3 regions of the Terribacillus sp. FSL K6-0262 genome follow, and region 2 is predicted to be linked to each of the others. Evidence: predicted binding sites of a transcription regulator. Region 2 holds the regulator's gene; each other region holds the start of a gene.
The links. Region 2 encodes Rex, which represses fermentation and respiration genes when NADH is low (regulators of the CRP and FNR family bind a similar motif). Its sites were predicted from a motif close to TTGTGAAATATTTCACAA; they were not measured.
Positions count from the first base shown of each region.

Region 1: the regulator Rex is predicted to act here: its motif matches at 1,569-1,586, upstream of qoxA (cytochrome aa3 quinol oxidase subunit II).
Region 3: the regulator Rex is predicted to act here: its motif matches at 1,593-1,610, upstream of MHI54_RS02515 (cytochrome ubiquinol oxidase subunit I).

Region 1 is NZ_CP150277.1:2,667,559-2,672,427, forward strand. It holds gene MHI54_RS13600 (MFS transporter) at 1-692, shown strand, start outside; gene MHI54_RS13605 (GNAT family N-acetyltransferase) at 757-1,317, shown strand; gene qoxA (cytochrome aa3 quinol oxidase subunit II) at 1,679-2,701, shown strand; gene qoxB (cytochrome aa3 quinol oxidase subunit I) at 2,722-4,671, shown strand; gene qoxC (cytochrome aa3 quinol oxidase subunit III) at 4,688-4,869, shown strand, end outside.
Region 2 is NZ_CP150277.1:1,139,037-1,143,905, forward strand. It holds gene MHI54_RS05795 (universal stress protein) at 1-64, opposite strand, end outside; gene MHI54_RS05800 (hypothetical protein) at 238-618, shown strand; gene fetB (iron export ABC transporter permease subunit FetB) at 658-1,410, opposite strand; gene MHI54_RS05810 (phosphate ABC transporter ATP-binding protein) at 1,407-2,132, opposite strand; gene MHI54_RS05815 (redox-sensing transcriptional repressor Rex) at 2,262-2,888, opposite strand; gene MHI54_RS05820 (ABC-F family ATP-binding cassette domain-containing protein) at 3,341-4,869, shown strand, end outside.
Region 3 is NZ_CP150277.1:497,390-502,258, forward strand. It holds gene cydB (cytochrome d ubiquinol oxidase subunit II) at 1-110, opposite strand, end outside; gene MHI54_RS02515 (cytochrome ubiquinol oxidase subunit I) at 97-1,497, opposite strand; gene MHI54_RS02520 (YfmQ family protein) at 1,934-2,341, opposite strand; gene MHI54_RS02525 (MarR family transcriptional regulator) at 2,518-2,955, opposite strand; gene MHI54_RS02530 (CidA/LrgA family protein) at 3,128-3,514, shown strand; gene MHI54_RS02535 (LrgB family protein) at 3,502-4,194, shown strand; gene MHI54_RS02540 (cytochrome d ubiquinol oxidase subunit II) at 4,456-4,869, opposite strand, start outside.

The sequences.
Region 1 (4,869 bases), 1.5 Mb from region 2:
GGCGCCTTGTATTCTGGCTGATTGCATTGCTCGGGATCATAGGTTTCATTGGCTTGCTCATTTGTGCGCCGAATACGAAGCCCGAAGAAACCCCGCGCATCAAGCAGGAGCTTAGTGTGTTCAAGCATAAGCAAGTGCTGCTGACGATAGCCATCATCATTTTTGGATATTCAGGTGTATTCACTGCTTATACGTATATTGAACCATTGCTGCGTTCGGTCACCGGCTTTGGCGGTATAGGTATCATGATCAGTCTGTTCTTTTTCGGAATGGGCAGTGTGATCGGTAATTTTTCCACACCCAAATTGGCTGGAGGGAATGTGACCAGGACGCTTATCTATGTGTTTGCAATACTGACAGTGATCCTATTGCTGTTTCCGCTGGCAACGCCACATGCCGTCGCAGCTGTTTTGGTCATCGGCCTGTTCGGGGCAGGGGCATTCGGCACGACGCCTTTATTACAGTCGAAAATCGTCATGGCAGCAGCTGAAGGTCCGACAATCGCAGCAGCCACAAGTGTTTCCGCGTTCAATCTAGCCAATGCCGGAGGAGCTTATATAGGCGGGATCGTATTGGATGCAGGACTCGGATTCACATGGCTGACCGTCATCGGGGCCGGGATATCCATCATCGGCATACTATTATCTGCCATCAGCTTTCGGGAAGGGAAAAAAGAAACCGAAGCCGCTTAAACTATTGTAAGTCCTGATATATTCCTGCATACTAGAGTAAATTCGGGGCAGGGGGGAGCAGGACATGGATCCAGTGTTGAGAGATTTCAAGACCATAATCGAAACGGAACGGCTTATCATCAGGCAGCCGCTAATCGGTGACGGGAAAGCTGTCAATGAAGCGATCAAGGCCTCGTTGCCGGAGTTGAAAAGGTGGATGGCTTTCGCACAGGAATTGCCAGCACCAGAGGAAACCGAAGCAAATATCAGGCAGTCGGTTGCAGATTGGATCAATCGGACGAACTTGCGTATGCTCATCTTTCACAAGGATACGGGAAAATTCATCGGGTCCAGCGGTTTTCATGCCATCGATTGGGATATTCCAAAAGTTGAAATAGGCTATTGGATGGATACACGCCACACCGGTCGTGGTTATATGACCGAAGCCGTAGGGGCGCAGACGGAGTATGCTTTTACCGAGCTTGGTGTCCGGCGGATCCAGATACTCTGCGATGAGGAAAACAGTGCAAGCCGGGCCGTCCCGGAACGGCTCGGGTATAAGCTGGAGGGGATACATCATTGCGACAGCCTCCGTGCCGATGGAAAGACAGTCCGCAATACGGTGTATTACAGCAAAACCAGATAACGTATGGATTACCAATAAATGAGCATAAATTACATAAAACGTTCAAATTTTGTTCACTACTTATTCGTATTCTCTCTTTTTGCCGGTGTTAGAATGTAAAATGAACTGTTTACTTACCGGGCAAGTCTGGTCTTTTTGGCTGCTTTGTATTACACTAGTTTCTGGATTGTTGTCAGACACTGCCGATCAGGCAGTGTGATTATGTGTTTCCAGTTGAATTTCTGCAGCTTTTAGGTATTGCGGAAGGTTCATTGTGAAATACTTATCAAAAACCCTATTAAAGCGAAGGGGTCGTTTTCTTATGCAGAGGGAAAATGACACATTCGTGAACTCAGGTAAAGAAAGGAAGGGAAGCAGGCGCATGCTTAAAAAATTGAAACCCTTGAGTCTTCTGTTGTTCCTTGCCCTGCCGCTAATGCTCGCCGGATGTTCAACACCGGAAGTGCTCGATCCGAAAGGACCAGTGGCAAGTCAGCAAAGTGACCTTATTATTCTATCAATCATCTTCATGCTTACAATCGTTGCGGTTGTATTCGTACTGTTGACGATCATCCTTGTCAAGTACAGAGAAAGAAAGGATCACGATAAGTACAGCCCTGAATTACACGGCAGCACGCTGCTCGAGACGATCTGGACGATCATCCCGATCATCATCGTCATCATCTTGGCTGTCCCAACCGTCAGAACGATCTACTCATTAGAGGACGCGCCTGAGCCGAAAACGGCTGAAGCTGCGAATGAGGATCCGCTGGTGATCCACGCAACATCCATCAACTGGAAATGGGTATTCTCCTATCCGGATGAAGACATTGAAACAGTGAACTATCTGCACATCCCGATTCACCGTCCGGTGGAATTCAAACTGACCTCCGCCGATTCCATGGCTGCTCTATGGATACCGAGCCTGGGCGGTCAGAAATACAACATGGCAGGCATGCAGACGACACTATATCTGCAGGCCGATGAAGCAGGCGTCTATAATGGACGGAATGCCAACTTCACAGGAGAAGGCTTCAATGAACAGCGATTCAAAGTCTACGCTGAGGAAGAAGCCGATTACGATCAGTGGGTGGAAGAAGTGCAAAACTCCGCTCCGGAACTGACACAATACGAGTATGACAATCTTCTGATTCCTGGTGTATATGACGGAACAGCTGAATTCAATGGTACGCATTTGCAATGGATCGACCATTCCAAAGATGCGGAATACACATTGGAAGCATGGGATCGCCTAGGCTATGAGCCGAAGAATCCGCATGCAAAAGACAAATCTCAACATATCTTGCCTGAAGACGAAATTCCATACTATCAGCAAGACAATACTGTAGACTACTCGGATGAAGACATGGACTCCAAAGAACATGCACATGCGAGTCACGAGTAACAGAGAGAGGGGGAAGAGTTTTGGACTTAAAATGGAATGAGTTTATCATTACCGGCGACCCATTGATCCTGGGTGCACAGATCAGCATCTTACTCGGCGGTATCGCCGTTGTAGCTGCCCTTACTTACTTTAAAAAATGGAGTTGGCTATGGAAAGAATGGCTGACTTCCGTCGACCATAAGAAACTGGGTATCATGTATATCCTCAGTGCCCTTTTAATGCTTTTCCGCGGCGGTATCGATGGTTTGATGATCCGTACGCAGCTTGCTAAACCAGGGATGGAATTCCTGGATCCGCAGCATTATAATGAGGTATTCTCGACACACGGTGTCATCATGATTCTCTTCATGGCGATGCCATTCCTGATCGGTTTGATCAACTATATCGTACCGTTGCAAATCGGTGCGCGTGACGTTGCATTCCCTTATTTGAACAACTTGAGCTTCTGGACATTCTTTGTCGGTATGGCTCTATTCAACATTTCCTTCATCATCGGTGGTTCGCCGGATGCCGGATGGACTGGATATACGCCGCTTGCGACGAATGAATTCAGCCCGGGTCCTGGACAGAACTACTACGTGCTAGGTATCCAGATTGCCGGTATCGGTACATTGATGACAGGTATCAACTTCTTCGTCACCATCTTGAAGATGCGTACGAAAGGTATGACATTGATGAAAATGTCCATGTTCACATGGACGACTTTGATCACAATGCTGATCATCATCTTCGCATTTCCAGTGCTTACAGTCGCACTTGCTATGCAGACATTCGACCGTCTATTCGGTTCCGTACTCTTCACCTTGCAAGGTGATGGTAACCCGATGCTTTGGGTCAACCTATTCTGGGTATGGGGTCACCCTGAAGTATATATCGTTATTCTTCCTGCTTTCGGGATTTTCTCTGAGATCATCTCGACATTTGCAAGGAAACAGCTATTCGCCTATAAAGCGATGGTTGTATCGATTGTGACGATTTCCGTGCTGAGCTTCCTTGTATGGGTTCACCACTTCTTCACGATGGGTAATAGCGCAGAAGCGAACAGTTTCTTCTCTATTACGACGATGGCTATCTCGATCCCGACCGGGGTTAAGATATTCAACTGGCTCTTCACGATGTATCGGGGCCGTATCAGCTTTACCACACCGATGCTCTGGTCCCTTGCCTTCATCCCGAACTTCGTTATCGGTGGGGTGACAGGGGTCATGCTCGCGATGGCAGCAGCTGACTATCAGTATCACAATACGTACTTCCTGGTATCGCACTTCCACTATGTGCTGATTTCTGGTACAGTATTTGCTTGTTTTGCAGGTTTGATTTTCTGGTATCCGAAGATGTTCGGACATAAATTGAACGAAAAAATCGGTAAATGGGCATTCTGGATTTTCGTCATTGGCTTCAACGTATGTTTCTTCCCGCAGTATTTCCTAGGGTTGGACGGTATGCCAAGACGTATTTCCACGTATACACCGGAAGATGGCTGGACAGGATTGAACATGATTTCGACAATCGGTGCGTTCATGATGGGTCTTGCATTCATCATCTTCGTGTACAACATCTACTATAGCTGGAGACATGCACCAAGAGAGAAGACTGGCGATGCTTGGGGTCTTGGACGTAACTTGGAATGGGCGACAAGTTCATCGATCCCGCCGCATTACAACTTTGCAGTCCTTCCTGAAGTGACAGGTCTCGATCCATACTGGGATATGAAAGAAAAAGGCCTTGATCGACAGAAGAACACGGATTATAAGCCGATTCATATGCCAAGCAACTCTTCCATTCCAGCAATCATGTCAGTATTGATGGGGATTGCAGCTTTCGGGCTTACATTCCAATGGTACTGGGTTGGAATCGTAGGTGCCATCGGTATCTTCATCACAATGATCGTCCGTTCATTCGATTACAATGACGGCTACTATATCAGCGTGGAAGAAATAAAAGAAACAGAAGCGAAAGCGAATAAATAAAGGAGGTTGTGAAGAAATGGCACATGATCACAATGTGAACCCCAACGCTCCATTGGAATACCAATCAGAAACCGGCCGTTTGAACATCACCGGTTTCTGGACCTTCCTTGGTGCAGAGATCGCTTTGTTCTCGACACTATTCGCATCCTATTTCGCGTTACAATCACGTGTAGGCGATGGACCGACATCAATCGAGAT
Region 2 (4,869 bases):
CTTCCTCTGTCGCTCGGATCGAGTGCTCCGAACCGTCGACGGCCAAAAGAATCTTTTCGTACATAATAGCGCCTCCTCCAAAACCATGATAGTAGCCATTTCCCCTAAAATGATCCACACAAACGAGAAGACAAAAAAGCTTCGGCACCCGAAATTTCATTGTATGAAATTAACAATAACATTAAATATCCATTTGGAAAAGTATGAGATGATGGAGAAAAGATCGGGGGCTTACATATGATTGCCAAGACTATCAGTTTCATTGTTATATGCCTTTTGATTACCGGAGTGGTTGTCTGGACATTTGCTGCCTTCGATGAGAAGACAGTCATTAAGGATAAGATCGAACGGATAGAAGTATACAAGGCAGAAGCAGCAGAGCCATCAGAAACGATTACCGACAAAGGATACATCGAGGGTTTACTGAAATGCATCAATGAATGTGAGCGCGAGGAAATGAGCCAGGAGGCGTCCTACGCAGCTGCTGATGTGAACCTTATTTTATATGGAGAAAAGGCCGATTATGAAGTCGGCGTTTGGCAGCAGGCAGGGACCGTCAGCTTCGTCTATGATGCCGCTATAATCGATAGCGATTTGGAACCTTTCCCTGTAAAATAGAAAGCCGCCCAACCAAGGGGCGGCATTTTTTATCATTGGTTATCTATTCTCGATAATTTGCATCCGCTCATTGAACCTCGTCGGATAAGATAAAAAGCCCAGCATGATACTTGTCACGATTGCAGTTGTCAGCAAAAGAAACAGAATGAGCAGCTGGAACATGACTGCCTGGAGCGGATCGGCTCCGGCAATGATCTGCCCGCTCATCATACCAGGCAGCTGAACAAGACCTATCGTTTTTTGGCTCTCGATGGTGGGGATCGTGCTTGCCTTGATTGACGCAAGCAATGATTGCTGGATCGCTTGTTTCGGTGTACCGCCCAGTGATAAAATGAGCTCCATCTCCTCTTTTCTGGATGCCACTTCCGCAGTGAAGCGATTCAGGAACAAAATGCCCAGCACCATCGAGTTCCCTATCACCATCCCGCTTAACGGAATGATATATTGCGCAGTCGGCGGTGTGATCCGCAGCCCCAATAATATCCCTTGTGTCAGTATTTCAATAACAATGAAGGTAAGCACCAGCTTCCAGGTGATGCCTCTGATGGATGCCCCTTTTTTCCTGGCGTTTTGTGTTGCTGCACCGATCATCAGTGCCACCATCAGGAGGATATACATGATATTTTCCGAATCGAAGATGAACTGCAATACATATCCGACTGCAAACAGCTGGATGATGGAACGAATGGTGGCAACGAGTGTATCCTTTTCAAGTCCCAGCCGCAATGTCTTGGACAGAGCAAGCGGGATCAGGACAAATATCAAAGTAAGCAACATGGCTTGTACAGTCATTTTTCCGCCTCCATGACAAAGCTTCTGACAGCTTCATTCCCCGGATCATCCAATAATTCAATGGCCCCCGCTTCGGCAATTCCCCCATCCATCATGACCCAGACTTCATCGGCCACCGACTGTGCCTGCTGAAGGCTATGCGTGATCCAGATGACAGTGGTTCCATGCTCTTTATTGATCCGTTTAATGAGATTCTCGATATCCTGCTTGGAAACTCGGTCCAAAGAAGATGTGATCTCATCCAGCAGCAGGATTTCCGGCTTGTTCAGCAATGTCCGGGCGATGGAGACCTTTTGCTTTTGCCCGCCTGACAAATCCCTGCTGTTTTGATCCAATATATCCCGCTCCAGTCCCACTAACCTGGTGATTTGTTCTGCCCTGTCATTTGACAGCCCCTTTCCAGCTAACTGCAGCGGCAATTCCAAATTATCCCGGACACTGCCCTCAAGCATGATTGCCTGCTGGAGGACGACGCCCACATGACGGCGCAGGGCAACCGGATCATACTGTGCAATATCCTTTCCATCGATCAGGATGCTCCCGCTTGTTGGTGACAGCATACCATTGCATAACCGAAAAAGTGATGTCTTTCCAGCACCTGAGGGGCCAATGACTGCTGTAATCCTGCCTTTGGTGAAGCTGCCCGTTACATTGCGGATGATTTCATGCTTATTTATTTCATACGTCACTTTCTGTAAAGTGATGGCGGCTTGCTGGCACATTCTTTTACGTCCCTTCTTTTCCTGATACCTTTCCCCAGTCTAACCGAGTAAAACGCATTAAGGAAGTATGATCATCAGTGAATTTATGTAAGAAAAAACACCTCTGCTTGAGAGGTGCGGGAATTGGAATTAATAGTGCTTCAAAAAATAAACCAATGACTGCAATTCGATTGCCAGATCGATATGATGCACACGGATATTGCTGGGCACTGCGATACGCGCAGGGGTAAAATTCAGGATTCCGGCAATACCGCATTCGACAAGGCGGTCCGTGATTGCTTGGGCAGCATGCGCCGGCACCGTCAGGATAGCTGCGCTTACATTGCCGATATATTTCTCTAAGTCATCGATATGGTAGACGGGGACCCCGCCGATATTATGATCCACTTTTCCGGGATCGGTATCGAATGCCATTTCGATTTTTGTATTGTTATTTTTCGTGAAATTATAATGCAGGAATGCTGTACCAAGATTACCGACCCCGATAAGTGCCACTTTCGTGATCTCGTCTTGATCCAGTGTCTTCCGGAAGAAGTTCAGCAAGTACTCTACATTATAGCCATAGCCCTTTTTGCCAAGTGCTCCGAAATAGGAAAAGTCACGGCGGATTGTGGCCGAGTCGACTTTCACCGATTCACTGAGTTCCTTCGAGGAAACCCTTGTTTTGCCTTGCAGATGCAGGCTGTTAAGGAACCGATAATAAAGGGGCAGCCGCTTTGCCGTAGCTTTTGGTATTTTATTTTGATCCATATACATGCTCATTTTTCCTCCTAAAGCCTGCAGCTTCCAAAAGCGAACTTCGTGCAGCCATGCAGCTGGTCAAAAAGGCCTCTCGGACTAGAACAGCATGGTTCTGTTACCTTTTCTGAATATGACCAGCCCCATTCCGAGTAGACGGTATGATGGGTTGCAGACAGGTTCCCTTCCGGCATCTGCAAGGAGTTACAGATGCTGCCTGCGGCTTCGTCCTTGAATTGTTACGATATGATACTTTCACAAAGTACGATTATAGTTAACACCTTATTCTAACAGATAAGAGAAGGAAAGTCTTGTACAGATTCACAAAGAAGATGAGATTGGGGCATCTTGTCTCCATTTTAACAAATCCATTCACGATGTCCATCCGCATGAAAGCGTATACGCGCAGGAATTCGGCGCTTGCTACTGTTTTGTCACATAGGATACACTGATAGTATGAGGTGAACAAGATGATTTTATTGCAAGCGAACAATATTACAAAACTATTTGGCGCAGATGTCATTTTATCAAATATAAAGCTGGAAGTACAAACACAGGATCGTTTGGCCATCGTCGGTCGCAACGGTGCCGGTAAATCGACATTGCTGAAGATCCTGGCAGGGGAGTTGAGTTCTGACGAGGGGAATGTATTCCTGTCAAAAGATGCTACCCTAGGTTATTTGGAACAGCATACAGGCTTGGAGTCCGAAAAGAGCATCTTGGAGGAAATGAAGACCGTCTTTGCTGATTTGATCCAGCAGGAAGAAGAATTACGCCGTCTGGAAGCAAAGATGGGCGACCCCGATCTTATTTCCGATGAAGCGGCTTACCAGCAGCTATTGACGAATTATGATACAAAACAGCAGGCTTTCCGCCTGAATGGAGGCTATCAATATGAAGCGGATATCCGCTCCGTATTGAACGGGCTTAATTTCGGCGATAAAGATCTGTCCACCCCTATCGGTTCCTTGAGCGGCGGACAGAAAACCCGGCTTGCCTTAGGGAAGCTGCTGCTTCAAAAACCGGATGTATTGATACTGGATGAGCCGACCAACCATCTGGACATTTCCACGCTGGACTGGCTGGAAGGTTATTTGAGCAGCTATCAGGGAGCTGTCGTAGTCGTATCGCACGACCGTTATTTCCTCGACAAAACAGTCAATACCGTCATTGAGATAGCCCATAATCACTCTGTCCGTTATAAAGGAAATTACAGCAGCTATCTGGAACAGAAAGCTGCCAATTTTGAACGGGAAATGAAGCAATACGAAAAGCAGCAGGCCGAAATCAAAAAGATGGAGGAATTCGTCCAAAAGAATATTGCCCGTGCTACAACCACCAAACGGGCTCAAAGCAGACGCAAGCAACTGGAAAAAATGGAACGAATCGATCGTCCGCTCCAGGATGCATCATCTGCAAGACTCACATTCGATATCGATAGACGCAGCGGGAATGATGTATTGAAAGTGAAGGACTTGGCTTATCAATACCCGGAGAGTGCCTCCCCTGTCTTCGAGCATGTCACCTTCCATATGAACCGTCAGGATCGCATTGCCCTTACTGGTCCGAACGGAACTGGTAAAACGACATTGCTCAAGACAATCATCGGAAAGCTTCCCGCTAAATCCGGACAAGTAGAGCTGGGTACCGGCGTCAGCATCGGATATTATGATCAGGAACAGACTGAACTCCATTCTTCCAAGACCGTTCTGGCTGAGCTTTGGGATGAATATCCGCTTATGGACGAAAAGGATATCCGGACCATCCTCGGTAATTTCCTATTCACTGGCGATGACGTCCTGAAAGTGGTCAATACATTGAGCGGTGGGGAAAAAGCCCGCCTCGCACTGGCCAAGCTCATGATGCAGAAATCGAATCTGTTAATCATGGATGAACCTACCAACCACTTGGATCTGGATAGCAAGGAAGTATTGGAGAGTGCATTGGCTGATTACCCTGGCACCATCCTCTTTGTCTCCCATGACCGATACTTTATGAA
Region 3 (4,869 bases), 640 kb from region 2:
GCAACAAACTTACTTGCAATCCCGACACCGAAGTCGAAACCTTCCAAGAAGAAAAAGCCAACGAAAAGAACAGCAACGAGAATGAACCAAAATTCATTAAGAGAAAGCATGTTGACCCTCCTTCGTGTATGGATCTGCTATCGGATCTGTCTTCTCGATATCATGATTTGGACCTTTTTTAATTTCACGGACAAATAGTGTAATCATGACCGCAAATAGAATGACATACAAAACACAGAAGGTAATGAGGGAAAATAAAACTTCTCCAGCACTAACACCCGCGCTAACCGCATCTTCTGTTTTCATATATCCAAACACAACCCATGGCTGACGCCCAATTTCAGTCATAATCCATCCAGCAGAGCTTCCGATGAATGGAAAGCTGATTGCAATAACCATCAATCTTAAATACCATTTGCTAGTAGTAAGTTTTTTTCTGGCATACAAGTACGCACCCCAGATTGTAAGAACAGCAATTGCACCGCCAAGTGCACACATGACACGGAAACTCCAGAATGCAGTTTTAACTGGCGGGATGTAATTACCTGGCCCGTAAAGATCTTCATAACGTTGCTGCAGGGTATTCATGCCTTCAACTGAACCTTTAAACTCTCCATAGGACAAGAAACTTAGAGCATATGGTATTTTAAGCTCACCTGTATTCTCCTTGGCTTCGGTATTAATATTAGCAATCACAGTCCATGGAGCCGGATCAGCACTGTCTTCCCAAAGCCCTTCACTAGCAGCCATTTTCATTGGCTGCGTTTCAACTAAGTACAGCGCCTGCTCGTGACCGGACAATGCTATACCAATACCACTGATTAAACCAACTACGATTGCAACTTTAAACGATTCTTTATAAAACTCCACGTGCCTCTTACCTAACAACGCAATGGCACTAATACCAGTAATAAACAATGCTCCTGTTGCAAAGGAGCCAAAAACTGTATGCGGGAACTCAACCCATAGCTGACCATTTGATACAATTGCAAAGAAATCACTCATCTCAAGTCTGCCATGTTGCAGTACTGCACCTACTGGATGCTGCATGAATGAGTTTGCAGCTAGGATGAAGAATGCAGAGAAGATTGTACCTAGGGAAACCATCCAGATACACCACACGTGCACCCATTTCGGCAGACGATCCCAGCCGAAAATCCACAAACCAAGGAAAGTAGATTCCATGAAGAATGCTAACAATGCCTCTATAGCTAGCGGTGCTCCGAAGACATCCCCTACGAAACGGGAATATTCGGACCAGTTCATTCCGAACTGGAATTCTTGTAGGATACCGGTTACGACACCCACTGCAAAGTTAATAAGGAATAAGTGTCCCCAGAACTTCGCCATTTTTTTGTATTTGTCTTGTTTCCTGACAACATACAATGTTTCCATGATTGCAATAATTAATGCCAATCCTATACTTAGTGGAACGAATAGGAAATGGAACAATGTTGTTGAAGCAAATTGGATTCGTGAAAGTTCTACTACATCCATTTTGCCGCCTTCTTTCTCTACTAGATTTTTCTGGAAACCATGTGATATACATCACAATGTCCTGTTATAGTATACTCCCGCTTATCTGTATCGGAATGTGAAATGTTGAACAAATTGTGGCGTAATAGTCACAGCTTTGTTAACAAACAAAAATAATTATTAAGAGAGGAATTTTTAAAGATATTACTTCTTCAAATAGATAATCTTAGAAATTTAATAAATAAGGAAGAACTAACTAAAAATTTTATTAATCATACATCGTTATCAATTAGTATTTTATTGTAAGATAAAATACCATATACAGGAAACGCAACTATATTAATGTTTACAATGGCTGTTAATTATAATGATATTCGTAAAAAAACTAAAAGCCTATTGCCAAATAACTCTTTGGCAATAGGCTTTTATATCATGATACACATGTTATATTTTTTTACTAACTTGCTATCTCTAGTAATTGAGCAGACCGTATACTGTAGGCAATTTCTTTCTTACCTTGTTTCTTGTACACATTAATATAATCTGAAGATACGTACAGGCTGTATTCGGTAAACCTTTTTCCTTCAGTTACGGAAATAACCAAGGGCTCTCCATTTTTCTCAGGTGCAAAATAATACTTCTCAAGGTAATTAGCATCATTAAAATATTGTATAATTTCATCTTTTCTTCCGCCAATAAATTGTACATCACCATATTTCACTTTACAGTTCTCCGGTGTTATTTGAGGATGTATCTTATATTTATTTAAAATTTTCTCTACGACTGAACTAGGTAGGGAAGCTGGAATAATCTTTATTAAACTAAACACAATTAATATTGCTATAAAAACCCATGTCACTTTCATCTACTCCTATTTTTAATATTATTTAAAGTTCTATTCTAAGATAATAACCAACTTAGAATAGAACTTTATCTTCTCACTGCTATTATGTTAGTTATGATAAAAGGTTATGTCAACTACTTCTAAATGTAGTATATGGCTGTATTATGAACATTTTTAAAAACTAGACGCTATTCTAGTCATTCAGCAAGAATTTCGTTCATCCTGATTAAAAGGTCCCCGAATATATCAATTTCCTCATCTGACCAACTCTTTAACATTTCTTGATATCGACTACTCCGCTTCTTTTTGTCTTCCGTTAATTTTGTTATTCCTAAATCTGTGATATGAAATAAGCTACCTCTCTTGTCATTCGGATCCTGTAATCGACTAATTAAGCCCTTAGCTTCCGCGGAAGTAGCTTGACGCGATAAGGTTGAAGTATCCAACTTGAAGAATTCCGCCAAATCCTTCAAACGTGCCGGGCCACGTGCCTCAAGTTCTCTGAGCAGAAGATATATGGCTCGGTCCAAGTCTCCTATCTTACTGCCCGAGCTATCTTTATATACAGCTCTTCTGACTAATGTGGTCATTTCATACTCAATACGCTCAATTTTGTTACTTTCTTTGAATGGCATTTCTGGTTCTCCTCCTCTTGACAAGATTGACAGATTAACTTTTCGTTGTATAATACAAGTATATAGTTGTACTATACAACAAAATATTCAAATAATAAAGCGTTTTCCTATTTAGTTTTGAGAGGGGGAAGGCTGTTTTTCTTTGTAAATAAGAGGACGGCTTCATTTATTTATGATAGCAATACGTATTATTTTGCAAATTACTATATTATCTGTTTTTTCTATTCTAGGAACTGTACTACACAGTTTGCTTCATATCCCACTTCCCGGAAGTATCATTGGGTTGATTCTATTGCTATTTTGTTTGTCCTACAAAATAGTTCCAGTCAGCATCATCAGTGATGGAGCGGGATTCTTGTTAGCAATCTTTCCATTATTATTTATACCTGCAATGGTTGGTGTAATGGACTATCCATCCTTTTTCTCCATCCATGGAGCTATCCTTACAATAGTGGTAGTGTTGAGCAACATCATAACTATCATTTCAGCTGGAATAGTAAGCCAGTTCATGGAAAACAAAATCAATAAAGGGAAGAAGAGAGAATCATGCACCAAATAGTCTTCGCAATCAGTATAGTTTTTGTTACAGTCGTTATTTATTACATGTGTGTTAAATTATATAAGCGGTATCCCTACCCATTCTTCATCCCGGTCATTACAACTTCTGTAGCTTTAATCATTCTGCTAGTTTCTTGTAATATGTCCTATGATGATTATATGATTGGGGGGAAATGGATCAATGCCTTGCTTGGTCCAGGTGTGGTAGCACTAGCTTATCCTCTCTATAATAATCGGAAGGTTCTTGTGCAAAATATAGCTCCTATCTTAACCGGAGTTTGTATCGGGTCTCTACTCGGAATGACTAGTGGTATTTTATTTGTCGAAATGCTTGGCGGTAATCATGATCTAGTTCTTTCGGTAATACCTAAATCAATTACGACCCCTGTCGCACTGCAGCTAACGGATACATTAGGAGGCATACCATCTATGACGGCAATCTTCGTGATGATTGCAGGTATATCTGGAGTTGTCCTTGGTCCGTTGATCCTCAAATTGGTACGCATCTCTAGCTATGTAGGAAAAGGAATTGCACTGGGCAGTGCTTCACATGCCTTAGGTACTGCAAGAACAATGGAATATGGTGAACCAGCCGTTTCAATGAGCTCTGTATCGATGACATTAAGTGCGTTGCTAGGCACTGTCTTTGGTCCAATAATTGCATGGGTATTTCAACTTTGACAGGACTCCTTTACCGAGTTTATCTTTAATTATTAAACCGGATGGTGTGAATACTTGCACCATTCGGTATTTATTCAATAAATTTAATGAGATATAGCTACATTTCTTCAAACCTATAACTACTGCAAATATGTGTTTATTCACGTAAAAAAACCGGCCAAAATAGCCGGTTTTTATTTTCTTCCTTTATAGACTTATATTTGGTTACCTCTACTGTCTATTCAAAAACTACAATAATTTATTCCAAACGCTCAAGGCTTATCATTTCTTACCTTTAACATACTCCGCATCGAACAGGAACATCCGCATCACAAGGATCAAGGAAGGAATTAGCATGAGCAAGCCTCCAGCAAAAGCAATCAACAAAGCTGCTGCTGATGCTGGTAATGTGGCATCTACCGTAATCTCAATCTCATTGTAAAGCAAATATGGCATATGACCAATTCCATACCCTAAGAGAGCGAAAAAAAACTGCAGCATGACACAGATAAAAGATAGGCCATATTTCCTTTCTTTATATACAAAATATATTCCAATGAGAAAGAACAATACAGACAGCCCGAACATCCACCAAAGATCCAGCATATTATTATAATGCTCCGGATTTTGTCTGCTGATAAAGATGAATGCTGTCAGACTTGCAATAATCTGCGGCGCTGCCCAGAAAAGCGCATA